2 regions of the Streptomyces sp. NPDC002845 genome follow, and region 2 is predicted to be linked to the other one. Evidence: riboswitches for the same ligand, from Rfam matches in the RefSeq annotation. Region 2 holds a riboswitch; the other holds the start of a gene.
The links. Region 2 has a riboswitch for glycine ahead of gcvT (glycine cleavage system aminomethyltransferase GcvT). Riboswitches for the same ligand answer to the same signal wherever they lie in the genome.
Positions count from the first base shown of each region.

Region 1: it holds a riboswitch for glycine, as region 2 does, so the genes downstream of both, gcvP (aminomethyl-transferring glycine dehydrogenase) here and gcvT (glycine cleavage system aminomethyltransferase GcvT) in region 2, are expected to answer to the same signal.

Region 1 covers NZ_JBSFUU010000085.1:1,072-15,507, forward strand. The annotation lists gene ACWD3C_RS39535 (sugar phosphate nucleotidyltransferase) at 1-2,354, shown strand, start outside; gene ACWD3C_RS39540 (DUF881 domain-containing protein) at 2,453-3,358, shown strand; gene ACWD3C_RS39545 (small basic family protein) at 3,355-3,687, shown strand; gene ACWD3C_RS39550 (DUF881 domain-containing protein) at 3,693-4,568, shown strand; gene ACWD3C_RS39555 (hypothetical protein) at 4,705-4,974, opposite strand; gene ACWD3C_RS39560 (FHA domain-containing protein) at 5,065-5,601, shown strand; gene ftsR (transcriptional regulator FtsR) at 5,644-6,399, shown strand; gene ACWD3C_RS39570 (bifunctional nuclease family protein) at 6,494-6,967, shown strand; gene ACWD3C_RS39575 (MerR family transcriptional regulator) at 7,241-7,885, shown strand; gene ACWD3C_RS39580 (DNA polymerase IV) at 7,999-9,393, shown strand; gene ACWD3C_RS39585 (PRC-barrel domain-containing protein) at 9,791-10,159, opposite strand; glycine riboswitch at 10,285-10,380, shown strand; gene gcvP (aminomethyl-transferring glycine dehydrogenase) at 10,559-13,444, shown strand; gene ACWD3C_RS39595 (DUF5999 family protein) at 13,609-13,815, opposite strand; gene ACWD3C_RS39600 (hypothetical protein) at 14,204-14,436, opposite strand, start outside.
Region 2 covers NZ_JBSFUU010000006.1:585-15,020, forward strand. The annotation lists gene ACWD3C_RS05685 (toll/interleukin-1 receptor domain-containing protein) at 1-365, opposite strand, end outside; gene ACWD3C_RS05690 (hypothetical protein) at 559-1,443, shown strand; gene ACWD3C_RS05695 (L-serine ammonia-lyase) at 1,482-2,849, opposite strand; gene glyA (serine hydroxymethyltransferase) at 2,976-4,238, opposite strand; gene gcvH (glycine cleavage system protein GcvH) at 4,253-4,630, opposite strand; gene gcvT (glycine cleavage system aminomethyltransferase GcvT) at 4,914-6,065, opposite strand; glycine riboswitch at 6,102-6,215, opposite strand; glycine riboswitch at 6,216-6,314, opposite strand; gene ACWD3C_RS05715 (AAA family ATPase) at 6,544-7,212, shown strand; gene ACWD3C_RS05720 (enhanced serine sensitivity protein SseB) at 7,506-8,276, shown strand; gene ACWD3C_RS05725 (enhanced serine sensitivity protein SseB C-terminal domain-containing protein) at 8,475-9,290, shown strand; gene ACWD3C_RS05730 (ABC transporter substrate-binding protein) at 9,835-11,502, shown strand; gene ACWD3C_RS05735 (ABC transporter permease) at 11,601-12,605, shown strand; gene ACWD3C_RS05740 (ABC transporter permease) at 12,607-13,563, shown strand; gene ACWD3C_RS05745 (ABC transporter ATP-binding protein) at 13,570-14,436, shown strand, end outside.

The DNA of each region.
Region 1 (14,436 bases), on a different contig from region 2:
AGACCGTTGTAACTGTCCAGTTCTTGGCCTCGCTCGTGAAGAACTACTTCGGCGACGGCGAAGAGCTCGGGATGGAGCTCACCTATGCCAATGAGGAGAAGCCACTCGGTACCGCCGGGAGCGTCAAGAACGCCGAGGAAGCGCTGAAGGACGACGCGTTCCTCGTCATCTCCGGCGATGCCCTGACCGACTTCGACCTCACCGAACTCATCAATTTCCACAAGGAAAAGGGTGCCCTGGTCACCGTCTGTCTGACGCGTGTCCCGAACCCTCTGGAATTCGGCATCACCATTGTGGACGAAGAAGGCCGGGTCGAGCGTTTCCTGGAGAAGCCGACCTGGGGGCAGGTCTTCTCGGACACGGTGAACACGGGCATCTACGTCATGGAGCCCGAGGTCTTCGACTACGTCGAGGCCGATGTTCCCGTCGACTGGTCCGGCGATGTCTTCCCGCAGTTGATGAAGGAGGGCAAGCCGGTCTATGGCTATGTCGCCGAGGGGTACTGGGAGGACGTCGGCACCCACGAGAGCTATGTGAAGGCGCAGGCCGACGTCCTGGAGGGCAAGGTCGACGTCGAGATCGACGGGTTCGAGCTCTCCCCCGGAGTCTGGATCGCCGAGGGTGCCGAGGTGCATCCTGATGCCGTATTGCGCGGACCGCTGTACGTCGGGGACTACGCCAAGGTCGAGGCCGGCGTCGAAATCCGTGAACACACCGTCGTGGGCTCGAATGTCGTCGTGAAGAGCGGGGCCTTTCTGCACAAGGCCGTGGTCCACGACAACGTGTACATCGGGCAGCACAGCAATCTGCGCGGCTGCGTCGTCGGGAAGAACACCGACATCATGCGGGCCGCTCGGATCGAGGACGGTGCCGTCATCGGTGACGAGTGTCTTGTCGGGGAGGAATCGATCGTTCAGGGGAACGTTCGCGTCTATCCGTTCAAGACGATCGAGGCCGGTGCCTTCGTCAACACCTCGGTGATCTGGGAGTCACGAGGGCAGGCGCATCTCTTCGGCGCCCGCGGGGTCTCCGGGATCCTGAATGTGGAGATCACCCCAGAGCTGGCCGTACGAATTGCGGGGGCGTACGCGACGACGCTCAAGAAGGGGTCCACGGTCACCACCGCCCGTGATCACTCCCGAGGTGCCCGTGCGCTGAAGCGTGCGGTCATTTCGGCGCTTCAGGCCAGCGCCATCGACGTACGAGATCTGGAGAACGTACCGCTGCCCGTCGCGCGGCAGCAGACCGCGCGAGGGAGTGCCGGCGGGATCATGATCCGGACCACGCCCGGGGTGCCGGATTCCGTCGACATCATGTTCTTCGACGGACGCGGTGCGGATCTCTCGCAGGGGAGCCAGCGGAAGCTGGACCGGGTGTTCGCGCGGCAGGAGTACCGCCGGGCGTTCCCGGGGGAGATCGGGGACCTGCACTTCCCGGCCAGCGTCTTCGACTCGTACACCGGGTCGCTGCTGCGGAATGTCGACACGGCGGGGATCACGGAGTCAGGGCTCAAGGTTGTCGTGGATGCGTCCAACGGCAGTGCCGGACTCGTTCTGCCCAGCCTGCTCGGCAAGCTCGGGGTCGACTCGCTGACCATCAACCCCGGCCTCGACGAGTCCCGTCCCACGGAGACCGCGGACATGCGCCGGTCGGGGCTGGTGCGGCTCGGGGAGATCGTGGCGTCCTCGCGGGCGGCGTTCGGGGTGCGATTCGACCCGGTCGGTGAGCGGCTGTCGCTCGTCGACGAGAAGGGGCGCATCGTCGAGGACGACCGGGCGCTGCTCGTCATGCTCGACCTGGTGGCCGCCGAGCGGCGCAGTGGGCGGGTCGCGTTGCCCGTGACCACCACCAGGATCGCCGAGCAGGTCGCGGCGTACCACGGCACGCAGGTCGAGTGGACGACCACCTCGCCCGACGACCTGACCAGGGTGGGGCGCGACGACACGACCATCTTCGGGGGTGACGGCAAGGGCGGGTTCATCGTCCCGGAGTTCAGCAGCGTCTTCGACGGTACGGCGGCCTTCGTACGGCTGATCGGGCTGGTGGCGCGGACGCAGCTCACTCTCAGCCAGATCGATGCGCGGATTCCGCGGGCTCACGTCCTCAAGCGGGATCTGGCCACTCCCTGGGCCGTCAAGGGACTCGTGATGCGGCGAGTCGTGGAGGCGGCCGACGATCGCTTTGTCGACACAACCGACGGTGTACGGGTCGTCGAGACCGACGGGCGGTGGGTCATGGTGCTGCCGGACCCGGCCGAGGCCGTGACGCATCTGTGGGCCGAGGGGCCCGACGACGCGTCCGCGCAGGCCCTGCTCGACGAGTGGTCGGCGGTCGTGGACAGCGCCGGCCGCTGAAGGACGCAACACGCGCGCGTGCCGGACAAGTGCCCCCAACGGGGCCTGTCCGGCACGCCGGTGGGGCCATTCGGAGGTAGTGGTCGCGACGTGCGACGATGTGCGGCATGCCGCAGCAGCCCCCCGTTCGGAGCACCCCCACGCGCCCCCCGCGCCCGGACGCCTCCATGTCGCTGCTCACCAACGTCATGGACCACAGCCTCGACGAGGGATACGCCGAGGCCGCCGCCCGGAAGAAGGCACAAGGCACCGGGGGCATGCCGAAGACGGTCAGGGCGAAGCTGGGGCTCGCCGCCGGGCTGGTGCTCGCGGCCCTTGTGGTGACCGTGGGCGCGGCACAGGCACGCATAGCGGCTCCCGCCCTGGCCAAGGAGCGCGAGGAGCTCATCGACCGCATCGAGCGCGAGACGTCGGCCGCGGACGAGCTCGAGAGCGAGGTCGACGAGCTGCGCGACGATGTGAGCGCGCGCCAGCGGGAGGCGCTGAAGGACGACGGCGGTAGCGAGCAGGGCGAGCTGGTCGGCATTCTGTCCGGCGCCGTCGAAGTGCACGGCCCCGGTCTGAAGCTCGTCGTGAACGACTCGAAGGACTCCAGCCAGGGCGGTGACGGCGATCCGCGCGGGACCTCCGGGTTCTCCGACACCGGACGCGTACGTGACCGGGACATGCAGCGGGTCGTCAACGGCCTGTGGGAGTCGGGCGCCGAGGCCGTCTCGATCAACGGGCAGCGGCTGACGGCGCTGTCCGCGATCCGGGCCGCCGGCGACGCGATACTGGTCGACAACAAGCCGCTGGTACCGCCGTACACGGTGCTCGCGGTGGGGGACGGGCAGCGGCTCAGCACCAGGTTCCAGGACAGCGCCGACGGGCTCTACCTGCACGCGTTGCAGGAGAACTTCGGGATCCGGACCGCCATCTCCGCGGAGGACGACCTCCGGCTGCCCGCAGCACCGAGTGTGACCGTACGAACTGCACAACCGAGCACAGAGAAGGGCACATCGTGATCGCCGTACTGGGCCTCGTCGTGGGAGTCGTGGCCGGCCTGTTGGTCCGGCCCGAGGTACCGGCGGTGGTCGAGCCGTATCTCCCGATCGCCGTCGTGGCGGCGCTCGACGCCGTGTTCGGAGGCCTGCGCGCGATGCTCGACGGCATCTTCGACGACAAGGTCTTCGTGGTGTCGTTCCTGTCGAACGTCGTCGTGGCCGCGCTGATCGTATTCCTCGGAGACAAGCTGGGTGTCGGCGCCCAGCTGTCCACGGGTGTGGTGGTCGTCCTCGGCATTCGCATCTTCTCCAACGCCGCGGCGATCCGCCGGCACGTGTTCCGGGCGTGAGGCCGATGAAGAGCCAGGACGAGCAGAAGACCAGCGACGAGCAGAAGACCGGCCAGGCCGAGGAACCGGCGAACAGCCTGCGCAAGGAACTGCCCGAAGAGGTGCCCGTCGCGCCCGTCGAGGAGCAGGAGGAGGCCGAGGAGGCCGAGCCGGAGCCCGCCCTCACCGGACGCCAGCGGCTGGTCAAGGGGCTGTGGCCGCTGCGCGTCACGCGAGCCCAGCTCATCGTCGCCCTGCTGCTGTTCGGCCTGGGCTTCGGCCTGGCGGTGCAGGTGGCCTCCAACAGCGAGAGCAGCGCCCTGCGCGGTGCGCGGCAAGAAGATCTCGTACGCATCCTTGATGAACTGGATGACCGTACTCAGCGTCTGGAGGAGGAGAAGCAGGGTCTCGAGGACCAGCGCACGGAGCTGGAGAACAGCTCCGACCAGGCGGCGGAGGCTCGCAGGCAGACGGTCGAGAAGGAAAGGCAACTCGGCATACTGGCGGGCACGGTGGCGGCGCAGGGACCCGGCATCACGCTGACGATCAACGACACGAAGGGAACGGTCGAGGCGGACATGCTGCTCGACGCGATCCAGGAGCTGCGCGCGGCCGGCGCGGAGGCGATCCAGGTGAATGGCGTACGGGTTGTCGCCGACACCTATCTGACGGACTCCGGCAGTGGCATCAGCGTCGACGGGAACAAGATCACCCAACCCTATCGTTTCAAGGTTATCGGCAAGCCGCAGGACCTCGAGCCCGCGCTGAACATCCCCGGGGGTGTGGTGCAGATGCTGGAGAAGGAGCAGGCCACCGTGACCGTGGAGCAGGCGGACAAGATCGTTGTGGACGCCTTGCGAGCGGCGAAGCGGCCTGACTACGCTCGGTCGTCCTCCCAGTGAACCGCAGGTGCATAGGGGCCGTCGGGCGAGGGCATGAGGTTGCGGGGGGTCGGCGCACCGATTGGGTGGTGCGTGGTGGAAACTGTCAGGTGGATACGGACGTTGTGAGGATGTCCGGGTCGACCGGTGAGTTCAATCAGGGTTCGTCCTGCCCCACGGGCGGGTCTGTTTCGGTCAAGGGGAATCGCCCGTGAAGTTGTTTGCGAAGTTGTTCGGCAAGAGCGCGCGAGAGGACAGCGAGAACGCTACCGCTCGCCATCGCGCGCAGCCTGGAGACGTGGAGGATCAGGGCGGCGAGCGCCCCCTGTTCCGGGACGAGGTCGCTGGTCAGGGTGGCGACATTTCCGGAGGTCAGGGCGCGCCGTCTGTTGACCCTGCCCAGTCCGGCCGCATAGGTTTCGGGCAACCGTCAACCTCAGGTGCGGGTGGAGGGTTCGCCTCCGACCCGTACGCGTCCAATGCCCCGGCGGGGCAGCCGCGGCAGGAGGATCCGTCCATGTCGGCCCTGGTGTGTACGAGGTGCGGTAACCGCAACGCGGAGAACAGCCGCTTCTGCTCCAATTGCGGTGCGCCGCTGCGAGCCGGGGCGGCCGCGGAGCGTCCCTCCGAGACGACCTCCACGATCTCGATCTCCGGCCTGGAGGCCTACGACTCCGAGGTCACCGGACAGACGGCGATCCCGTCGCTGTCGCCCGAGGCGCAGGCTGCCGTCGACGCGCTGCCGCTCGGCTCGGCGCTCCTGGTGGTACGCCGGGGCCCCAACTCGGGCAGCCGCTTCCTCCTGGACGGCGATCTGACCACGGCCGGTCGTCACCCGCAGAGCGACATCTTCCTGGACGACGTGACGGTGTCGCGCCGCCATGTGGAGTTCCGCCGCGGTCCGGACGGCTCGTTCACGGTGGCCGACGTGGGCAGTCTGAACGGCACGTACGTCAACCGGGAGCGGATCGACGAGGTCGCGCTGTCGAACGGCGACGAGGTGCAGATCGGCAAGTACCGGCTGGTCTTCTACGCGAGCCAGCGGGGCATCTGACCCTCCTCCGGACTCCGTCCGGGGGGACCCCCAGGAAGGTCCATGCTTCAAACACCGAGCGGCGGTACCGGGAACGGTGCCGCCGCCACGGACAGCGGGCTGATGAGCATCGGCACGGTGCTGAACACATTGCGCGAGGAGTTCCCCGAGGTCACGATCTCCAAGATTCGCTTCCTGGAGTCCGAGGGCCTCATCGAGCCGCAGCGCACCCCCTCGGGGTATCGCAAGTTCAGCGCCGAGGATGTCGAGCGCCTCGGCCACGTCCTGAGGATGCAGCGGGACCACTATCTGCCGCTCAAGGTGATCCGCGAGCACCTGGAGGCGATGGAGCGCGGTGAGGCGGTACGGCTTCCCACTCTGGGGCGTCAGCGGGACCCGGGGGACGGGGAGGGGCTCGACGAGCTGTTCGGCGGTTCCGAGGAGCCGACCGTGGCCCGGATCGGGCGCGCCGAGCTGCTCGCCGCCGCCGGGATCGAGGAGGAGCAGCTCGTGGAGTGGGAGTCGTACGGGCTCATCACTCCGCTGACGGACGGGGTGTACGACTCCGAGGCGGTCACCGTCGCCGCGCTCGTCGTCGAACTGGGGCGGTTCGGGATCGAACCACGGCATCTGCGAGTGATGAAGGCCGCCGCGGACCGTGAGGCAGGGCTCGTGGACCAGGTTGTGGCCCCGCTGCGCCGCCACCGCAATCCGCAGACCAGGGCGCACGCGGAGGCTCGTACGAAGGAGCTGGCGGGGCTCGCGGTGAAGCTGCACGCAGCGCTGGTGCAGACCGCGCTCGGCGTAAGGCTGCCTTGACGCCAGCGCGCGGATGCCCCAGTGGAGCCCTGGTCGACCGGGGCAATCTCTGCCCGACTACCCAAACGTCCCGCGTACGGCCTAGGGTTGCTGTGTGAACGAGCTCGATGTCGTAGGTGTCCGGGTCGAAATGCCCTCCAACCAACCGATCGTGCTCCTGCGTGAAGTGGGAGGCGACCGTTACCTCCCCATCTGGATCGGGCCGGGGGAGGCCACGGCGATCGCCTTCGCACAGCAGGGCATGGCCCCCGCCCGACCGCTGACCCACGACCTGTTCAAGGACGTGCTGGAGGCCGTCGGCCAGGAGCTCACGGAAGTGCGCATCACCGATCTGCGTGAGGGCGTCTTCTACGCGGAGCTGGTGTTCGCCAGTGGGGTCGAGGTCAGCGCCCGTCCGTCCGACGCCATAGCGCTGGCGCTGCGCACCGGGACACCGATCTACGGAAGTGAAGGGGTGCTCGACGATGCGGGCATCGCCATCCCGGACGAGCAGGAGGACGAGGTGGAGAAGTTCCGCGAGTTCCTCGACCAGATCTCGCCCGAGGACTTCGGGACGAGCAGCCAGTGAGCCCGGGGCCATGGGCGGCGGCGTTCAGAGGCTGACCGGCCCAGAGGTCTGCGTTCGGCGGGGTTTGCTGTGATCGCGCGCTGGGCACATGCCAGCGGCCAGTGTGGTGTCGTGCGGTCCGGCCTCAGCGCATTCGGCTAGCCTTTCCCCGCGGAAGGGCACGGGAAACCACTCCTTGGGTGATTATCACTCGGCGTGCCGAGTGTGGCGATCGTTGACGCACCCCTGGTGACTGCCTACCGTCGAGAGGGCAGGTCGAGGACGGAGGTCGGCGTGAGAAGCAGCGGCGACGGTACGGCTGGGGGTGCTCCCGGACGCAGTCCGGGGGAGAACGGCCCGTACCCGCTTCACGGCAGCGCGGCCGGTCACGTCCCGCAGCGGCCGACAGCAGTGCCGGGCAGCGCAGGGGCGACGTCCGAGACGTACGAGAAGATCGGTTACCGCGGTCCCACGGCGTGCGCGGCCGCGGGCATCACCTATCGGCAGCTCGACTACTGGGCCCGCACCGGGCTCGTCGAGCCGAGCGTGCGGCCTGCCTACGGGTCGGGGACGCAGCGCCTTTACAGCTTTCGGGACGTCGTCGTTCTGAAGATCGTCAAGCGGTTTCTGGACACCGGGGTGTCCCTGCAGAACATCCGGACCGCAGTCCAGCACCTCAGGGAGCGAGGCTTCCGGGATCTGGAGCGCATGACGCTGATGAGCGACGGTGCGACCGTCTACGAGTGCACGTCTCCCGATGAGGTCCACGCGCTGCTCCAGGGCGGTCAGGGCATCTTCGGTATCGCGGTGGGTGTGGTGTGGCGGGACGTGGAGAGCGCTCTCTCGCAGCTGCACGGCGAGCGGGTCGACACGGGGGAAACCCTGGTCGCCCACAATCCGGCGGATGAGCTGGCCCGGCGGCGCAACCGGGCGGTTTGAGGGCGCTGTCCTGGCCGCGTCGGCGGGGCGGGGGAACCGGGGACCGAGCTTGCGTCGGGCTGGTGGCCGGCCGTAGCGGGGCATTGTCAGTGGCGTAGGGCAGCATCGGAGATGTGAGAACCGCGCCCACGATCCTGCATCTCGACATGGATGCCTTCTTCGCCTCGGCGGAGCAGGCATCCAAGCCGAGCCTGCGCGGGAAGGCCGTCATCGTGGGCGGGCTCGGGCCACGCGGGGTGGTGGCCACGGCCTCGTACGAGGCGCGGGTGTTCGGGGTGCACTCGGCGATGCCCATGGCGCAGGCGCGACGGCTGGCGCCGAACGCCGCGTATCTCGTGCCGAGGTTCGGGTTCTACCGGGCGATCAGCGAGCAGGTCATGGGGCTCTTGCGCGGGTTGTCGCCGCTGGTGGAGCCGCTGAGCCTGGACGAGGCGTTCGTCGATCTGGAGGCCGGGGGAGCGGCCTGGGACGAGGAGTCGGCGCGGCTGGCCGGGGCGAAGCTTCGGGCGGACATACGGGCCGTGACAGGGCTGACCGGGTCCGTGGGGCTCGCCGCGTCCAAGATGCTCGCGAAGATCGCCTCCGAGCAGGCCAAACCCGACGGACTCGTGCTCATCGAGCCCGGGACCGAGCGGGCGCTGCTCGGGCCGAAGTCGGTGCGCATCCTGCCCGGCGTGGGGCCCGCGACCGGGGACCATCTGCGGCGGGCCGGGATCACCACGGTCGAGGAGATCGTCGAGGCCGGTGAGGAGGAGCTGGTACGGCTGGTGGGGAAGGCCCATGGACACGGGTTGTACGCCATGGCCCTGGCGCACGACGAGCGACCCGTGGTGGCCGAGCGGGACACGAAGTCGGTGTCGGTGGAGGACACGTACGACGTGGACATCCACGACCGCGTACGGGTCCGCATGGAGGTGCAGCGGCTCTCCGACCGGTGTGTGCGGCGGCTGCGTGGTGCGCGGCTGTCGGGGCGGACCATCGTGCTGAAGGTGCGGCGGTACGACTTCTCCACGCTGACCCGGTCCGAGACGCTGCGGGGGCCCACGGACGACCCCGCCGTGGTGCGGGAGGCCGCCGCGCGGCTGCTGGAGTCCGTGGACACGACCGGTGGCGTACGGCTGCTCGGGGTGGGCGTCAGTGGGCTCGCCGACTACACGCAGGAGGACCTGTTCGCTCAGGCGGCGGGGGAGCTGGACCTCGCGGAGGAGGAAGCGGTGGAGGCGCCCGCTCCGGAGGAGAGCGCGACGCCCGTCGAGCGGCGCTGGCCCGCGGGGCACGACGTTCGGCACACCGAGTACGGGCACGGGTGGGTGCAGGGCAGCGGGCTCGGGCGGGTCACGGTGCGGTTCGAGACGCCTGGGTCCGAGCCTGGGCGCGTGCGTACGTTCCGGGTGGACGATCCGGAGTTGGAGCCCGCGGAGCCGTTGCCCTTGTTACCTGGGGTGCCGATGGGGCCGGAGGCTGGGACCGCGGTGGAGGGCGGGTTGGAGATGAGGGCGCCGGGGTGAGGGTGCGGCCGGGGCGGGGGACTGGCGCCGGGGTGCGGTTGGGGCGTGGGTGAGCCGTGGGTGGGCCTTGGCGATGCGGGGCCGGTGGCCGCGCCGACGGCGCGTGGTTTGTGCCTTCTGCCGAGGCGGGGTGGGGTGGGGACGGGTGCGCGAGAGGGCGGGGAGAGGGGTAGTGGCTGGGCTGTGTCCTGCCGGGACGAGTACGTGGCTGATCCGTCCAGGGTGGAGCAGGGCGGGGCCGAGGTATCAGGCGGGCGGGCCGGGGCGCGTGAGCGTGTTTGGGGTGGACGACTCGTGATCGCAGCGGGCGGAGCCGTTGCCGCTGCGTGTCCGGAGGCTGGTGGGGGCCAGGGTGAGTTGGCGGGTGGCAAGGCCGGGCGGGTGCTGGTGCCGTCGGTCAGGGTTCGTCCTGGCCTGCCACTTGTCCGAAGTCCCAGTCGGGCGGTGGGGGTGGGGCCACGTCGAGGCCGTAGTGGTGGTAGAGCTGGAGCTCTTGCTCCGGGGAGAGGTGGCGGCCCACGCCGAAGTCGGGGGCGTCCTTGATGAGGGCGCGGTCGTAGGGGACGCGGAGGGCGCCGCCGACGAATTCGCTGGGCTCCAGGGGGACGAAGGCGTCGCGGCCGAAGAGGCCCGTGCGTATCGCCGCCCACTCGGGGATGCCGGTCGCGTCGTCGAGGTAGACCTCGTCGACCGTGCCGATCTTGGTGCCCTTACGGTCGAACGCCTTGCGGCCGATCAGATTGCGCGGATCGATGTCGGTCTGCATGGGCCCTCCAAGTGGTCGCACCAAGGGTTGCAGCTCATCCTTAAGCACTACGAAAAGGCACATTGAGGAAGGCGGCCACTCGAAAGCCCGTGCGTTGACCTCGCTGGTAGTCTGGCAGCGGCTGCTGACCCCGTGCGGGAGAGTCCTCCAGACACCATCGGAGGCGCCGAAGGAGCAAATCCTCCCCGGAATCTCTCAGGCCCACGTACCGCACGGACGAGGTCACTCTGGAAAGCAGGGCGGGTGTCGACGGCTTCCGCTCTCACCGACGGTGCAAGCCGGAGCGTCCTCGGGCGGTCCGGTGAAGCTCTCAGGTTGAGATGACAGAGGGGGAGGCCGTCGGGGCACCCGTGCCGTGGTGCCCCTCGAAGGTCGTGTCAGACCAGGAGGCCTCCGCAAATGACCGCCCATCGCATTCCGCTCTCCGAGCTCGAACAGGGAACCCCCTTCGAGCGGCGTCACATCGGACCCGACCACGAGGACCGGGCCAAGATGCTGGCGCAGGTCGGGTACGGCTCCCTCGACGAGCTGACGGCCGCCGCGGTCCCGGATGTGATCAAGAACGCCGAGGCCCTGAAGCTGCCGGGCGCACGCACCGAGGCCGAGGTGCTGGAAGAGCTGCGCTCCCTCGCCGATCGCAATCAGGTCCTCGACTCCATGATCGGGCTCGGGTACTACGGGACGTTCACCCCGCCCGTCATCCTGCGCAATGTCATGGAGAACCCGGCCTGGTACACCGCCTACACGCCGTATCAGCCCGAGATCTCGCAGGGGCGGCTCGAAGCCCTGCTGAACTTCCAGACCATGGTCGCCGACCTGACCGGTCTGCCCACCTCCGGTGCCTCCCTGCTCGACGAGGGCACGGCGGCCGCGGAGGCCATGGCACTGTCCCGGCGCATGGGCAAGAACAAGAAGGGTCTCTTCCTGGTCGACGCGGACGCGCTGCCGCAGACCATCGCCGTGATCGAGGCCCGCGCCGAGCCGACCGGCGTCGAGGTCGTCGTCGCCGATCTCAGTGAGGGCATCCCCGCCGAGATCGCCGGGCGCGAGATCAACGGCGTACTGATTCAGTACCCGGGAGCCTCCGGTGCCGTACGCGCCATCAAGCCCGTCATCGACCAGGCGCACGAACTCGGCGCGCTCGTCACCGTCGCCGCCGATCTGCTTGCCCTCACGCTGCTCACCTCGCCCGGTGAGCTGGGCGCCGACATCGCCGTCGGTACGACCCAGCGCTTCGGTGTGCCGATGGGCTTCGGCGGGCCGCACGCCGGGTACATGGCCGTGCACGAGAAGTTCGCGCGCAGCCTGCCCGGGCGGCTCGTGGGCGTCTCCGTCGACGCGGACGGACACAAGGCGTACCGGCTCGCCCTGCAGACGCGGGAGCAGCACATCCGCCGCGAGAAGGCGACCAGCAACATCTGTACGGCGCAGGTGCTGCTCGCCGTGATGGCCGGCACGTACGCCGTGTACCACGGGCCCGAGGGCCTGAGGATCATCGCCCGGCGCACCCACCGGTACGCCACGATCCTCGCCGCGGGGCTCACCGCGGGCGGGGTCGAGGTCGTGCACGGCGCCTTCTTCGACACGGTCACCGCGCGGGTACCGGGCAAGGCGGACGCGGTCGTCGCGGCCGCGCGGGAGCACGGGGTCAACCTGTGGCGCGTGGACGCCGACACCGTGTCGATCGCCTGCGACGAGACGACCAAGCGGGCCCAGGTGGGCGCCGTATGGACCGCGTTCGGGGTGGAGGGCGACGTCGAGGCGCTCGACGCGGCCACCGAGGAGGCGTTGCCGGACGCGCTGCTGCGCACCGACGAGTACCTCACGCACCCGGTCTTCCACCAGCACCGCTCCGAGACCGCGATGCTGCGCTACCTGCGCAGGCTCGCCGACCGGGACTACGCGCTCGACCGCGGCATGATCCCGCTGGGCTCCTGCACGATGAAGCTCAACGCGACCACGGAGATGGAGCCGGTCACCTGGCCCGAGTTCGGGCAGTTGCACCCCTTCGCGCCCGCCGAGCAGGCCGGGGGCTACCTCACGCTCATCCGGGAGCTGGAGGAACGTCTCGCCGAGGTCACCGGGTACGACAAGGTCTCGCTCCAGCCGAACGCGGGCTCCCAGGGAGAACTGGCCGGTCTGCTCGCCGTTCGCGGGTATCACCGGGCCAACGGTGACGAGCAGCGCACGGTGTGCCTGATCCCGTCCTCCGCGCACGGTACGAACGCCGCCAGTGCCGTCATGGCGGGCATGAAGGTCGTCGTCGTGAAGACCGCCGAGGACGGCGAGATCGACGTCGAGGACCTGCGGGCGAAGATCGAGCGGTACCGCGACGAACTGGCGGTGCTGATGATCACGTACCCCTCGACGCACGGTGTGTTCGAGGAGCACGTCGCCGAGATCTGTGCCCAGGTGCACGAGGCGGGCGGCCAGGTGTACGTGGACGGCGCCAACCTCAACGCGCTGGTGGGGCTTGCCAAGCCGGGCCACTTCGGCGGTGACGTCTCGCACCTGAACCTGCACAAGACGTTCTGCATCCCGCACGGCGGCGGCGGTCCGGGAGTCGGCCCTGTCGGTGTACGCGCGCACCTGGCGCCGTATCTGCCGAATCACCCGCTGCAGCCCGCGGCCGGCCCGGAGACGGGTGTGGGCCCGATCTCGGCGGCGCCGTGGGGTTCGGCGGGCATCCTGCCCATCTCGTGGGCGTACGTCCGGCTCATGGGCGGTGAGGGGCTCAAGCGGGCCGCGCAGGTGGCGGTCCTGAGCGCCAACTACATCGCCAAGCGTCTGGAGCCGCACTACCCGGTGCTGTACACCGGCCCCGGTGGGCTCGTCGCGCACGAGTGCATCATCGATCTGCGGCCGCTGACCAAGGCGACCGGGGTGACCGTGGACGACATCGCCAAGCGGCTGATCGACTACGGCTTCCACGCGCCGACGATGTCGTTCCCGGTGGCCGGGACGCTGATGATCGAGCCGACCGAGTCGGAGGACCTGGCCGAGCTGGACCGGTTCTGCGAGGCGATGATCGCGATCCGGGCGGAGGTCGAGAAGGTCGGCTCGGGCGAGTGGCCCGCGGACGACAACCCGCTGCGGAACGCCCCGCACACCGCCGCCTCGGTCGGTGGGGAGTGGAAGTACGGGTACAGCCGTGAGGAGGCCGTCTTCCCGGACGGTGTCTCGGCCGCCGACAAGTACTGGCCGCCGGTGCGCCGGATCGACCAGGCCTTCGGGGACCGGAACCTGGTCTGCTCCTGCCCGCCGCTCGACGCTTACGAGGAGTAGTCACCCCTGGACACGCGTCGGGGCCGGTGCGGAGCGTATGTCTCCGGCCGGCCCCTCGTATGTCCGGGCGGTTGCCCTGGTGTGGTCCGGGCAGTTCCCCTGTGTACGGACGGTCGCCTTGTGTCGAAGGCGGCCGCCTTGTGCGCGGTGCGCGTCTGTGCGGCTCAGGCGGCCGTCATCACCTGGCCGGTGCCCAGCGGGCGGTGAGGGTCGATGATCTGGCCGTCTGGCAGTAGCTCACCGGTGTCCTCGAAGAGCAGAACGCCGTTGCACAGCAGGCTCCATCCCTGCTCCGGGTGGTGCGCGACGAGGCGCGCGAAGTCCCGGTCGGCTGATTCTGCGGAAGGGCACGACGGCTGGTGCTGGCACATGGTGGTGGGGATCTCTCGCTCTGGCGTGATGTGTGAGATGGCTGTGGTGTCCGGCCCGTGGCGTGAAGCCTCGTTCATGGTCGCCCCCGTTGTGATAAATCGGTCCGGTCCCAGTGTTGCCCCACGGGCGTCGATCCGCAGGGATTTGGCGGCATCGCTTCTCACAGATTGAAGACGCATCACCCGTGCGGTCGGTTCATCCCAACTGCACTGTCCCTTCGGGTGGTTCGCCGTGGTCGGATAGGGCTAGTCCGGACGGGCCGGGCCTTTTCCGGCTCGTACGAGCGTAATGAGGCCCAAAAGAGCGGGCTGCTATCGGCAGCGGGAAAGAGATACCCCGCCACCGGTATTCCGGCAGCGGGGCAAGGGCGGTGCGGTGGTCCCGGATTCAGGCCGGTGAGCTCAGCAGCGGGGCCGGAGTCACCCGGTGGGTCAGTACCGGGAGCAGATCGGCGACCCGGTGTGGGCGGTGGGCCGCGATGCCGGGCGGGGCCGGGGCCAGCGGGACCAGGAGGTCGGTGGCGGCGGGATGGCCGGTGGCGCCGTCGGCCGTGCAGTCGCCGTGCAGCCAGAGCGTGAGCATGTACAGCTCGGGCACCGACAGCAGGCGTGCCTGGTACG
Region 2 (14,436 bases):
TCCCAGTCCTTCGCGAGGTCCGCGTACTTGAGATCGGCGAGGATCGCCGGCGCCGATCCACCGAACTTCACCGGAAGAATGCGGATGTCGTGGCCTTCGAGTTGGCGGTACAGGGCGGACATCCACTCGCGCGAGGTCCATGGGCTCATGACACCGTCCGGCGCCGCCGAGTAGCACAGGATCAGGTATGAGGTGCCTGCCAGTCCGGCGTTGATCCGTTCGACGATGGAGTCGCCCAGTGCGATGTCCCATTCGTCGAACCACACGGTGTGGCCGACCGAGGAAAGGTCCCGGGCGAGGCGCTCCGCAGTCGCTGCGTCGTCTTTCCGGTGACTGACAAAGACATGAGCCAATTCGGTTCCCAAGGGTTGTCGGCCAGCACTCGGTCACCCCATGTTACGCACGAACCCCGCAGCCGGGTCCTCCTCGGTCGCGGTCAACTGTCCGTTCCGGAAGGGCCGTTCAGGCACCGTGGTTCTTCCTCCGTGACTCGTCGTCCCCACCCCGGACTTCCGCCTCGCGGCCGAGTTCTGGCAGATCGCCGACCCGCGCACCGCATTGCTGACCAACGCCATCGTCGGCGGCACCCCTGCCTACCGCCGTGAGTTCACCCAGGGCGACACCTCCACCGGGCCGGACGATTTCGACGACTGGGTCACCCGCGCCGTTCTCAACCCGGCGCGCCCGCTCTTCCGGGAGGCCCGATACCTTCTCGCCGAAGAGCCCGAACTCCACGACACCGCGCTGTACCACTCCCTACGGGCCGCCATCGCCGCGGGCAACGCCGCCCGTGGCGGTATCGCCGACTACCTCGGCCGCAAATCCACTGACCTCGCGCATCCGCTGAGCGTTCTGCAGGACATCGGCGTGATCACCCACGAAGCCGACGCCTTCCGCCGCAACCGTTCCGCCTACCGCATCGCCGAACCGCTCGTCACCTTCTACCACGCGGTCATGCGCCCGGCCTGGGGCGACCTGGAACGCCCCGGGCGGGCACCCGCCGTATGGCGCCGTGTCCAGTCCACCTTCCGCAGCAAAGTCGTGGGCCCGCGATTCGAGCAGGTCTGCCGGGAATGGGCCCGCTGGCACGCGGCGCCCGACACTCACTGCGGACAGGTCGCGCGCGTGGCCGGCGGCACGGTCAACGACCCCGCCGCCAAGACCGGCCACGAAGTCGACGTCGCCGTCCACGGCGAGGCCCACAACGGCCGCGAGACGCTGCTTGCCATCGGCGAAGCGAAGTGGAACGACGTGATGGGGGTCGGGCACCTGGAACGCCTCCGGCACATCCGCGGCCTTCTGACCGCGCGCGGCTCGGCCACCGAGGCGACGAGGCTGCACTGCTTCAGCGGTACCGGCTTCACCGATGAAGTGCATCACCTGGCCAAGAACGACCCCACGATCCAACTGATCGACCTGGCCCGCCTCTACCACGGGGAATGACCGCGGATCCGTAGACCCGGACGGCGGTCTCCACCCCGTCAGCACTCGATGATGTTCACCGCCAGCCCGCCCCGAGCCGTCTCCTTGTACTTGACCGACATGTCGGCGCCCGTGTCCTTCATCGTCTTGATGACCTTGTCCAGCGACACCTTGTGCGAGCCGTCGCCCCGCATGGCCATCCGTGCCGCGGTGACCGCCTTCACCGCGGCCATGCCGTTGCGTTCGATGCACGGGATCTGGACGAGGCCGCCCACCGGGTCGCAGGTGAGGCCGAGGTTGTGCTCCATGCCGATCTCGGCGGCGTTCTCGACCTGTTCGGGGGAGCCGCCCAGGACCTCGGCCAGGGCGCCCGCTGCCATGGAGCAGGCGGAGCCGACCTCGCCCTGGCAGCCGACCTCGGCACCGGAGATGGACGCGTTCTCCTTGAAGAGCATGCCGATCGCGCCCGCGGCCAGCAGGAAGCGGACCACGCCGTCCTCATCGGCGCCCGGAACGAAGTTGATGTAGTAGTGCAGTACCGCCGGGATGATGCCCGCCGCCCCGTTCGTCGGGGCTGTCACCACGCGGCCGCCTGCCGCGTTCTCCTCGTTCACGGCCATGGCGTACAGCGTGATCCACTCCATGGAGCGGGCCAACGGGTCGCCCTCCGCCCGGAGTTGACGGGCGGAGACGGCGGCGCGGCGGCGTACTCGCAGTCCGCCCGGCAGGATGCCCTCGCGGGACATGCCGCGTGAGACGCAGGCCCGCATCACCTGCCAGATCTCCAGCAGGCCCGCGCGGATTTCGTCCTCCGTGCGCCAGGCCCGTTCGTTCTCCAGCATCAGCGCGGAGATCGACAGGCCCGTGTCCTTCGTCAGGCGCAGGAGCTCGTCGCCCGTGCGGAAGGGGTACTTGAGCACCGTGTCGTCGAGCTTGATCCGGTCCGCGCCCACCGCGTCCCCGTCGATGACGAAGCCGCCGCCCACGGAGTAGTACGTCTTCGTCAGCAGCTCCGTGCCCGAGGTGTCGTACGCCCAGAGCGTCATGCCGTTGGCGTGGTACGGCAGTGCCTTGCGGCGGTGGAGGACGAGGTCCCTGTCGAAGTCGAAGGGGATCTCGTGCGTGCCGAGCAGGCTGATCGTGCCCGAGCCCTTGATCGACTCCACCCGGCCGTCCGCCCCCTCCACGTCCACCGTGCGCGGGGAGGCGCCCTCCAGGCCGAGCAGCACCGCCTTGGGCGTGCCGTGGCCGTGGCCGGTCGCGCCCAGGGAGCCGTACAACTCGACGCGGAGGGAGGCGACGGAGCCGAGCAGCTCCTCGTTGCGCAGGCGGCGGGCGAACATGCGTGCCGCGCGCATCGGGCCGACCGTGTGGGAGCTGGACGGGCCGATGCCGATCGAGAACAGGTCGAAGACCGAGACGGCCACGGTGACTCCTCAGAACAGGGGTGGTGCGGGGGCGCCCGGCGGGCGCAGGGAGCGGGGCACCGCGCACTTCCGGTTCCAGTGTGCGCGGTGCCCCGAGAAAGGCGACGGAAGGCGACGAACGGCGGCCTACTTGGTGAGCCCCGGATACAGCGGGTGCTTCTCCGCCAGCGCCGTCACCCGGGCCTTCAGCGCCCCCACGTCGTACGACGGCTTCAGCGCCTCGGCGATCACGTCCGCCACCTCGGCGAAGTCCTCGGCGGTGAAGCCGCGGGTCGCCAGGGCCGGCGTACCGATGCGGAGCCCCGAGGTCACCATCGGCGGGCGAGGGTCGTTCGGGACGGCGTTGCGGTTGACCGTGATGCCGACCTCGTGGAGGCGGTCCTCGGCCTGCTGACCGTCGAGCTCGGAGTTCCGCAGGTCGACGAGGACCAGGTGCACGTCCGTGCCGCCGGAGAGGACGTCCACGCCCACGGCCTTCACGTCGTCCCGCACCAGGCGCTCGGCGAGGATGCGGGCCCCGTCCAGCGTCCGGCGCTGCCGCTCCTTGAAGTCCTGCGAGGCGGCGACCTTGAAGGAGACGGCCTTGGCGGCGATCACGTGTTCCAGCGGGCCGCCCTGCTGACCGGGGAAGACCGCCGAGTTGATCTTCTTGGCGAGGTCCTGGACGGAAAGGATCACGCCACCGCGCGGGCCGCCCAGCGTCTTGTGGGTCGTGGTCGTGACGACGTGTGCGTGCGGGACCGGGTTCGGGTGCAGCCCGGCCGCCACCAGACCCGCGAAGTGGGCCATGTCGACCATGAGGTACGCGCCGACCTCGTCCGCGATCCGCCGGAACGCGGCGAAGTCCAGCCGGCGCGGGTACGCCGACCAGCCCGCCACGATCAGCTTCGGCTTGGACTCCTTGGCCAGCTTCTCCACCTCGGCCATGTCGACCAGGCCGTCCTCGCCCACGTGGTAGGCGACGACGTTGTAGAGCTTGCCGGAGAAGTTGATCTTCATGCCGTGGGTCAGGTGCCCGCCGTGCGCGAGGCTCAGACCCATGATCGTGTCGCCGGGCTTGAGCAGCGCGAACATCGCGGCCGCGTTGGCCTGCGCGCCCGAGTGCGGCTGGACGTTGGCGTGCTCGGCGCCGAAGAGCTCCTTGATGCGGTCGATGGCGATCTGCTCGACCACGTCGACGTGCTCGCAGCCGCCGTAGTAGCGGCGGCCCGGGTAGCCCTCGGCGTACTTGTTGGTCAGCACCGAGCCCTGGGCCTCCATGACCGCGACCGGAGCGAAGTTCTCCGAGGCGATCATCTCCAGGGTGGACTGCTGGCGGTGCAGCTCGGCGTCGACGGCGGCGGCGACGTCCGGGTCCAGCTCGTGCAGGGGTGTGTTCAGGACAGACATACGGCTACGACTCCTCAGCCGGCGGAAAAGGCGGCGTACTCGTCGGCGGAGAGCAGGTCGGCCGGCTCCTCCGTGACGCGTACCTTGAACAGCCAGCCGCCCTCGAAGGGGGCGGAGTTCACCAGCGACGGGTCGTTGACCACGTCCTCGTTGATCTCGGTGACCTCACCGGTGACCGGGGCGTACAGGTCACTGACGGACTTGGTCGACTCCAGCTCGCCGCAGGTCTCGCCCGCGGTCACCGTGGCACCGGCCTCCGGGAGCTGGACGAAGACGACATCGCCGAGCGCGTTCGCCGCGTGCTCCGTGATGCCGACCGTCGCGACGCCGTCCTCGGCGCCCGACAGCCACTCGTGCTCCTTGCTGTAGCGCAGGTGCTGGGGGTTGCTCATGGCCTGAATTCTCCTGTATGCGCGGGAGTGCTGATGAAGGGGGACTGCTGGAACTGCTGGTGGGCACAGGTTATGTGCGCAGGGTCAGGGTCTCGCTACGGGCCGCGCCCAGCGTCTGACACGCTCAGCGCGTCGTCGGGAGCGACAGCCAAGTCCCAACGACCCGAGCGGGTCCCGTATTTGCTCTGGCGGCCGGGAGGGTCGTCGCTGGGCAGGCACGACCTGTCAAACTCCCCGGAGCGATCCATGGGGAGAGTCTCCCGGCTTCAGCCGGGAGAGAACTTCAATTCTGGCGCTTGTAGAACGGCAGCGCCACGACGCGGTACGGCTCGTGGCTACCCCGAATGTCCACACCGACACCCGGGGTGTCCACGGCCGCGTGCGCCGCGTCGACGTACGCCATCGCGATCGGCCTGCCCAGGGTGGGCGAGGGGGCGCCGGAGGTGACCTCGCCGATCACCCGGCCGTCGGCGACCACCGCGTACCCGGCGCGCGGGACCCGGCGCCCCTCGGCCACCAGCCCGACGAGGACGCGCGGAGGGTTGGCCTCGGCACGGGAGGCGGCCTCGGCCAGCGCCGCCCGCCCCACGAAGTCCCCCTCCTTCTCGAACTTCACGACCCGCCCGAGCCCCGCGTCGAAGGGGGTGAGCGAGGTCGACAGCTCGTGCCCGTACAGCGGCATGCCCGCCTCCAGGCGCAGGGTGTCCCGGCAGGACAGGCCGCAGGGCACGAGCCCCACCGGGGAACCCGCCTTGGTCAGCGCCTGCCACAGCTCGACGGCGTGCTCCGGCTTCACGAACAGCTCGAAGCCGTCCTCGCCGGTGTACCCGGTGCGCGCGATGAGCGCCGGGACGCCCGCGACCGTGCCGGGCAGGCCCGCGTAGTACTTCAGGCCGTCCAGGTCGGCGTCGGTCAGGGACTTGAGGATGCCGGGGGACTCGGGGCCCTGGACGGCGATCAGCGCGTACGCGTCCCGGTCGTCGCGCACGGACGCGTCGAAGCCCTCGGCGCGTTCGGTCAGCGCGTCCAGCACCACCTGGGCGTTGGAAGCGTTGGCCACGACCAGGTAGTGAGGAGACGCGGCCTCGGTTTCGGCCAGCCGGTAGACGATCAGGTCGTCGAGGATGCCGCCGTCCTCGCGGCAGATCATGGTGTAGCGGGCGCGGCCGGCCTTGACGCCCCCGATGTTGCCGACCAGCGCGTAGTCGAGCAGTGCGGCGGCGCCCGGACCGGTGACCGTGATCTCGCCCATGTGCGAGAGGTCGAAGAGGCCCGCCTTGGTGCGCACGGCGAGGTGCTCGTCGCGCTCGGAGCCGTAGCGCAGGGGCATGTCCCAGCCGGCGAAGTCGGTCATCGTCGCGCCGAGCGAGCGGTGCACGGCGTCGAGCGCGGTATGGCGCGGTCCAACAGGTCCAACAGGGGAGTTGCTGCTCATCGGTTCTGCTCCCAGGGCATGACGGGCGAGGAAAGTTCCTCCCCATCTGTCATCGGAACCTGAGAGGTTCATCATGACCGTACGTACTGCTGGTCATGACTTGCACCTTGGGTGGAGCCACCACGACAGCGGCTCGCTTTTCAGATGTGCCTCGCCCGCGCGGTAACGGGGCCTGAGAGATTCAAGGGAGGGACTTGCTCCTTCGGCGCCCCGGCGAAACGGTGCTGGGGACTCTCCCGCGCGGATTCAAGCGGCCGGTATGCAGTTGGCGGGCACATCATTGCACGCATCGGTGCGGCACGGCAGGGGGACCTCGCACAGCCCGCGCACAGCGTCCACAGGGAGACACGGCAGGCGACACAGCGTCCTGTAGCAGGCTTGTGTCGGTACGCGGACAGAAACAGGAGGCATACGCCATTACCTTCTCTTTACGCTTTACGGGCATGGGACTCCGTACCCATTGGGGAGGACGAACACGGTGAACAGGACCACGGCGTACGCGACGACCTCGGGCATCGCGCTGCCCGAGCAGCCCACTGCCCCGGCCCGGGAGGCGTGCGGCCCGTTCCCGAAGGCGGTCGTCCGCGATCTGCGGGAGCGCTCGGGGCGCAGCCCGCACGGACTCTCCTTCGGACCCGACGACCTCGTCGTGGTCACCGGCCTGCCCGGTAGCGGCAAGTCGACGCTGATGCGCCGCGCGGTGCCGGGCGTACGTATCGACTCCCAGGACACCCGCGACCGCTTCGACGCGCGCCTGGCGCGCTTCCTGCCGTACGCGGTCTACCGGCCGTTCGTACGGTTCGCGCACTACGCGGGTCTGCGCCGCGCCCTGCGTGCCGGCGGGGGAGTCGTCGTGCACGACTGCGGTACTCAGGCGTGGGTGCGCGGCTGGCTCGCCCGCGAGGCCCGCCGCCGGGGCGGCGTCCTGCATCTGCTGCTGCTCGATGTCACCCCCGGCCAGGCCCGTGACGGCCAGCGCGAGCGCGGCCGCGGGGTCTCCCGGTACGCCTTCGTCCGGCACCGCGGTGCCATGGCCCGGCTGCTGCGCTCCGTGGAGACGGGAGACCTGCCGGACGGCTGCGGCTCGGCGGTCCTCATCGACCGGGACGCGGCGAACGCGCTCAAGCGGATCGACTTCGCGGGCTGAGCCGATTTCGCGGGCTGAGCCGACGGGCCGAGCTGCTCTTAGGGCCTGAGCCGACCTCGCGGCCTGAGCCGACCTCGCGGCCTGAGCCGACCTCGCGGCCTGAGCCGACCTCGCGGCCTGAGCCGACCTCGCGGCCTGAGTCGACCTCGCGGCCTGAGTCGACCTCGCGGCCTCAGCCGACGGGCCGAGCCGGCCTCATGGCCTGAATCGACTTCGCGGGCCTGGTGGCCGTATCCCCCCTACGCGCTAGGGTTTTCGCCACCAGGGCAACACAGGACAAGCGGCAGGCAGAGATGGACTTCCCGGCGGACTTCCCGGCACAGGCGCACCCCCAAGGTCACGGCGGATGGCCCGGCAACGAGCTGGAGGAGGTCCTCTCCGTCTCGCTCGGCCAGCCCTCGGCGGGCGGCCGGATCATCGAGGTCCTCGGCCGCAGCTTCCTCTGGGTGCCGCTGCCCGAGGGCGGCGGTCCCCGCAGCGGCCCGCTCGACCTGCCCGGCATGGAGATCGAGGGGCAGGCGTACGTCCCGGTCTTCAGCTCGGAGGAACAGTTCCGCCAGGTCGTCGGCACCCACATGGGGTACGCGGTCGCGCCCGCAGCCGAGTTCGCGCGCGGGCTGCCCCCGCAGGTCGGCATCGCGCTGAACCCGGACGGCGTCGTCGGCGTACCGCTCCCGCCGCCCGCCGTGGCCGAGCTCTGCCAGGCCGGCCGGACCCCGCTGGACGGTGCGAGCGGCGCCCGCGTACGCCTGTTCGAGCCCGACTGGCAGGACGATCCGGTCGACTTCCTCACCGCCGCCTCCGCCGAGTTCGACGGCACCGGCGTCGTCCTCACCGCCCGCCGCTGCCTGGCCGCCATCGAGACCGCCGACCCGGTGATGTTCGTAGGCGTGGAGCTGTCCGCATGGGAGGCCGACTCACGTACCCTCCCGATGGACGCCCTGGGCCGGGCGTTGGGTAAGACCCCGGTGAAGTGGCCGGTAAACCTGGTCCTCATGGACGTAACCCAGGACCCGGTGGCCGACTGGCTGCGCAACAGGGTCCGCCCCTTCTACCAACGCTGACTGCAACCGCGCCCCTTAAGGGGCGCGGGGCTGTGTTGACATACGGCTCCGCCGCGCGGGCGCGACAAGCCACAAACAACTGGCAGTCAACGGATCACAGCCAGCCCCTAGCTCCCACGGCACAACCCAGAGGAGCGCCTAAGCTGGTTTCATATCCAGGGTCCAGGTCTCCAAGGTCCAACTCGAAGGGCGGTAAACGTGAGCGCGAGCGGCACGGCCGCAGCCGGGCAGGTAGAGCACATGCTGCGCCAGGTGACGCCCGGGCGTTACGACGCCTACGAGGCGCTCCTCCGCGCGCTCGCGACCCCGTCCTCCGGCCAGGTCTGGATGCTGTTGTGGCACGGCCAGGCGGGCTCCCCCGACGCCCAGTACGGGAACATGGAGGTGGACGGCTACGGCTACGCCCCGTGCGTCACCTCCGCCCAGGAACTCTCCGCCAGCGGCTGGAACCGCTCGTACGAGGTGGTCGACGGAGTCGACGTCGCCCGGACCCTCTACCCCGACCACTACGGCCTGTGGCTCAATCCGCATGCCCCGGGCGGCGGCGTCGGCATCCCCTGGCTCGATCTGCGCCGGATCGCCACGGGCCTGGAGCGCCAGCCCTCGGGCCCCCTCCGCCTCTCCGAACCGGGCATCGAGATCCCGCAGTTCTACGCCCTGCTCTCGCAGAACGCGCACCGCACCCCGGCCGTCCGCTCCCTGCGCCGCGCCTGGGTGCAGCCCGCGCTCGGCGCGCCGTACCTCGCCATCGGCCTCGACGTGTACGACACCTCGCCGCCCGCCGTCGACTCGGTGCGCGCGATGATGCAGCAGTCCATCGGCGCGGTCCCGGACGGGCTGCCCGTCTCGACCGTGGCGATGTCCGACGAGTACGACCCGGTCGCGATGTGGCTGCGCGCCAACACCCGCCCGTTCTACGACCGCGAGGCCCATGGCGCCGCCCCCGCCGGGGACTACGGCTATCCGCCGGTCCCCGGCCACCAACCGGGCGCCGCTGCTCCCCGGGCGTACTGACCGGCATCTGCCGCACCCGACGGCACCCGCCGACGGCCCAGAACCCGCTGTAGCCCGGCCGACCCGCCGTCCAGGCACCCCACGCCGTCCGGCAGACCTGCCGGACGGGCCGGTTCGCCGAAGGGCTGATCTGTCGGCAGGGCGCTCTCGTGCCGTCGCGTGGGTCGGCGTTCGGCTGGTCTGCCGCCCGTATACCCTCGCGCCGTCCGGTCGGCCTGCCGTCGGGCGGGTTCGTCGTCCGGTCGGTCCGCTGACCGACCGGTCAGGAAGCCCTCGGCCCGCTCTGTATCACCATTCGGAACACCCGATTCCCGGCCGAGCGGCATCCGCGGAACCTCTCGCACCCTTGTGCCCACCGACTGCCGCCTGTATCAGGCAAGTTAACTGCACGCATCCTTGATGTACCGGAAGCTTGCGTTTTGGTGAGTGTTCAGATCTCAGGTAGGTATCACCGCTATGCGGACTGTTCTCGGTCGGGTGCCGCGTCTGTAGTGTGCGGGGGTCAACACGCATTCCTCACAGCGGACCCCCGGAGTGGCCCCCTATGCGCATACGCAGATCCCGAGCCGCCAGGGCGATCACGGCCGCGTTGACGGTCGGTCTGATCGCCACCGGTTGCGCCAGCGAGCGAGACACGGAGGACGAGAACGGCGGCGAGGACACGTTCGTGTTCGGCGCCCCGGGCGACCCGGGCTCGCTGGACCCGGCACTCGCGAGCGACGGTGAGACCTTCCGGGTCACTCGCCAGGCCTTCGAAGCGCTCCTTGAGCACGAGTCGGGCGGCAGTGAGCTCGTCGGCGGTCTCGCCGAGAGCTGGGAGAGCAACGACGAGGGCACCGTCTGGACCTTCAACCTCCGCAAGGGCGTGAAGTTCCACGACGGCGAGGACTTCAACGCCGAGGCCGTGTGCGCCAACTACGACCACTGGTTCAACTGGACGGGCACCTACCAGTCCAGCGCGGTCTCCTACTACTGGCAGTCCATCATGGGCGGCTTCGCGAGCAACGAGGACGAGGAGACGGCGGAGGCGAACTACAAGTCCTGCACCGCTCAGGACGAGAACACCGCCGTCATCGAGGTCAAGGAGCCCTCCGCGAACCTGCCGGGCGGCTTCTCCCTCCAGGCCCTGGCCATCCACTCGCCGAAGGCCATCGAGGAGTACGAGAAGCAGGAGGCGACCGCCAAGGGCGACGCCATCACGTACCCCAAGTACAGCCAGGAGGCCGGCACGGTCGCCGGCACCGGCCCGTACCGGATCACGAAGTGGAACAAGGGCAACAAGGAAGTCACCCTTGAGCGCTTCGACGACTACTGGGGCGACAAGGCCAAGGTGAAGAACCTGGTCATCCGCACCATCGACACCGAGGAGGGCCGCCGCCAGGCGCTCCAGGCCGGTGACATCGACGGTTACGACCTCGTCTCGCCCGCCGACGTCAAGACCCTGGAGGACGAGGGCTTCGAGGTCCCGACCCGCGGTGTCTTCAACCTCTTCTACCTCGGCATGACCCAGGAGAAGAACGCGGCGCTGAAGAAGAAGGAAGTCCGCCAGGCCATCGCGCACGCCCTCGACCGCGAGAACCTGGTCAAGACCCAGCTGCCCGAGGGCGGCAAGGTGGCCACGCAGTTCATGCCGGACACGGTCGCCGGCTACTCGGACGACGTGACGACGTACGAGTACGACACGGCCAAGGCCGAGCAGCTCCTCGCGGACGCCGGTGAGAGCGGCCTGGAGATCGAGTTCTGCTACCCGACCGAGGTCACCCGCCCCTACATGCCCGCCCCCCAGGACCTCTTCGAGCTGATGAAGGCCGACCTGGAGAAGGCCGGCATCAAGGTCACCCCGAAGCCCATGAAGTGGGCCCCGGACTACCTCGACGCCACCGAGGCCGGCTCCTGCGCCCTGCACATGCTGGGCTGGACCGGTGACTTCAACGACGGCTACAACTTCATCGGCACCTGGTTCGCCGGGTACGACACCCAGTGGGGCTTCAAGAACCAGGAGCTCTTCGACGCGGTGAACGCCGGTTCGGAGCTGGGTGACGCGGACGAGCGCACCGCGGCGTACAAGAACGCCAACGAGGTCATCATGGACTACCTGCCGGGTGTCCCGATCTCCTCCTCCCCGCCTGCCATCGCGTTCGCCAAGAATGTCAACCCGCCGAACGTTTCCCCGCTGACCCAGGAGAACTTCGCGGAAGTCTCCTTCAAGTAGGCAGAGACAGGCACAGCACAGGTCCGCCCGGCCGCTGCAACTCGGCGACCGGGCGGACCCGTATCTGAAGTCACACACGCTAGAAAGGGGCATGCGGGGTGCTGCGTCTCGTCGTACGAAGACTGCTCCAACTCATTCCCACCCTGCTCGGCCTGTCGGTTCTGCTGTTCCTCTGGCTGAACCGGCTGCCCGGCGGACCCGCCTCAGCGATCCTGGGGGAGAGAGCCACCGAGGCCGAAGTGGCGCGCATCAACCGCGCGCTGGGGCTCGACGAGCCCCTCCATATCCAGTACTGGCGCTTCCTCAGGCGGATCACCGAACTCGACCTGGGCACCTCCGTGCAGACCGGACAGCCGGTGTGGGACGAGTTCACGCTGCGCTTCCCCGCCACCATGGAGCTGTCCGTCGCCGCGATCCTCATCGCCGTGGCGGTCGGCGTCCCGCTCGGTTACTTCGCCGCCCGCAAGCGGGGCGGCTGGCTGGACGTCACGGCGGTCTCCGGTTCACTCGTCGGGATCTGCGTCCCGGTCTTCTTCCTCGCCCTCATCCTCAAGGGGATCTTCGCCGTCGAACTCGGGATCTTCCCCAGCTTCGGCCGCCAGTCCACCGGTATCAACGCCACCGACGTGACCGGGTTCGCCGTCCTGGACGGCATTCTCACCGGGGAGTTCGACGCCTCCTGGGACGCCATCACCCATCTGGTGCTGCCCGCCGTCACCCTGGCCTCCATCCCCCTCGCCGTCATCGTGCGCATGACCCGCGCCAGCGTTCTGGAGGTGCTGGGCGAGGACTACGTCCGCACCGCCGAGTCCAAGGGCCTGCAGCGGCGCGTCGTACGGGGACGGCACGTGCTGCGCAACGCCATGCTGCCGGTGGTCACCGCCGTCGGCCTGCTCACCGGCTCGCTGCTGTCGGGGGCCGTCCTCACCGAGTCCGTCTTCGCCTTCGGCGGCATCGGCTCCTTCATCCGGACCGCGATCGACAGCCGTGACTACCCGGTGCTCGTCGGCTTCATCATGTTCATCGCGATGGTGTACGTCCTGATCAATCTGCTGGTGGACGTGGCGTACAGCCTCATCGACCCGAGAGTGCGGGTGCACTGACGTGAGCACCACGAAAACCGAGAAGATCCAGCGCCTCGCGGAGCTTACCGCCCAGCACGAGACCACGACCGGCGCCAGTCTGTGGCGGGAAGCCTTCCGGCGGCTGAAGTCCAGCAAGATGGCGATCATCGGGGCCGGCATCATCGCCGTCTTCGTCGTCCTCGCCGTCGTCGGCCCCTGGACCGCCCCCTACTCGCCGACGGCACAGACCTGGCGCGGGGATGTCCTGGTCAACCAGGGCCAGTTCGTCGGACCGCGCGGCGAGAACTGGCTCGGCCTCGACCACCTGGGCCGGGACATGTTCTCGCGCATGCTGGTCGGCGCCCGGCAGACACTGCTCGTCGGTGTCGTGGCGACCCTCATCGGGCTCGTCGTGGGCTTCCTCATCGGCGGGATCTCGGGCGCCGCGGCCACGCTCGGCGGCGCGGCGGGCAAGCGCCTCGACTCCTTCGTCATGCGCGTCACCGACATGATGCTGGCCCTGCCCTCGCTGCTGCTCGCCGTCTCCGTCGCCGCGGTCATGGGCCAGTCCCTGACCACCGTGATGATCGCTGTGGGTGTCGTCCAGGTGCCGATCTTCGCCCGGCTGCTGCGCGGTTCGATGCTCGCCCAGGGCGGCGCCGACTATGTGCTGGCCGCCCGTGCCCTCGGCGTCCGCAGAAGGCGCATCGTCCTCACCCAGATCATGCCCAACTCCCTGAGCCCGGTGATCGTTCAGGCGACGCTGTCCCTGGCCACCGCGATCATCGAGGCGGCCGCCCTGTCCTACCTGGGCCTCGGCAACCCCGATCCGGCGGTTCCCGAGTGGGGTGTCATGCTGTCCCAGGCGCAGCGCTTCTTCGACAACGCGCCGATGATGGCGGTCTATCCGGCCGTCGGCATCATCATCACCGCCCTCGGCTTCACCCTGCTCGGCGAGGCCATGCGGGAAGCCCTCGACCCGAAGTTGCGAGGCTGAACCACCATGCCACTTCTCACAGTCGACGAACTGACCGTCACTTTCGGCGGCGGGCACGGCCGCAAGGAGTCGAGGGCCGTCGACGGCGTCTCGTTCGCCGTCGGCCAGGGCCAGGTCGTGGGACTGGTCGGTGAATCCGGCTGCGGCAAGTCCGTCACCTCCCTGGCACTGATGGGGCTGCTGCCGCGCAAGGGCGTCACGGTCGGCGGCCGTGCCGACTTCGACGGCGCCGACCTGCTCACCATGGACCGGAACAAGCTGCGCGATCTGCGCGGCAGCCGCATCGCCATGATCTTCCAGGACCCGCTGTCCTCCCTCAACCCGGTCGTTCCCATCGGCGTCCAGGTCACCGAGATCCTCCGGCGCCACCGGGGACTCAAGGGCGAGCCCGCCCGCAAGGAGGCGGCCCATCTCCTCGACCGGGTCGGCATCCCCGACCCCACCCGGCGGCTCAAGGAATACCCGCATCAGATGTCCGGCGGGATGCGTCAGCGCGCCCTGATCGCCATGGCGGTGGCCTGCGCCCCGAGCCTGCTCATCGCCGACGAACCCACCACGGCCCTCGATGTGACGATCCAGGCCCAGATCCTGGAACTGCTCAAGGAACTGGTGGACCAGGAGGGCACCGCGCTGCTGATGATCACCCACGACCTGGGCGTGGTGGCCGGACTCTGCGACCAGGTCAACGTTCTGTACGCGGGCAAGGTCGTGGAGTCCGCCGGGCGCCGCGAACTGTTCGCCCACCCCACCCACCCCTACGCGCACGGACTGCTGGGCTCCATCCCGCGCCTGGACGCGCCGCGCGGCGACCCGCTCAACCCGATCCGGGGCTCCATCAACGACCGGATCGCCTGGGCCGAGGGCTGCGCCTTC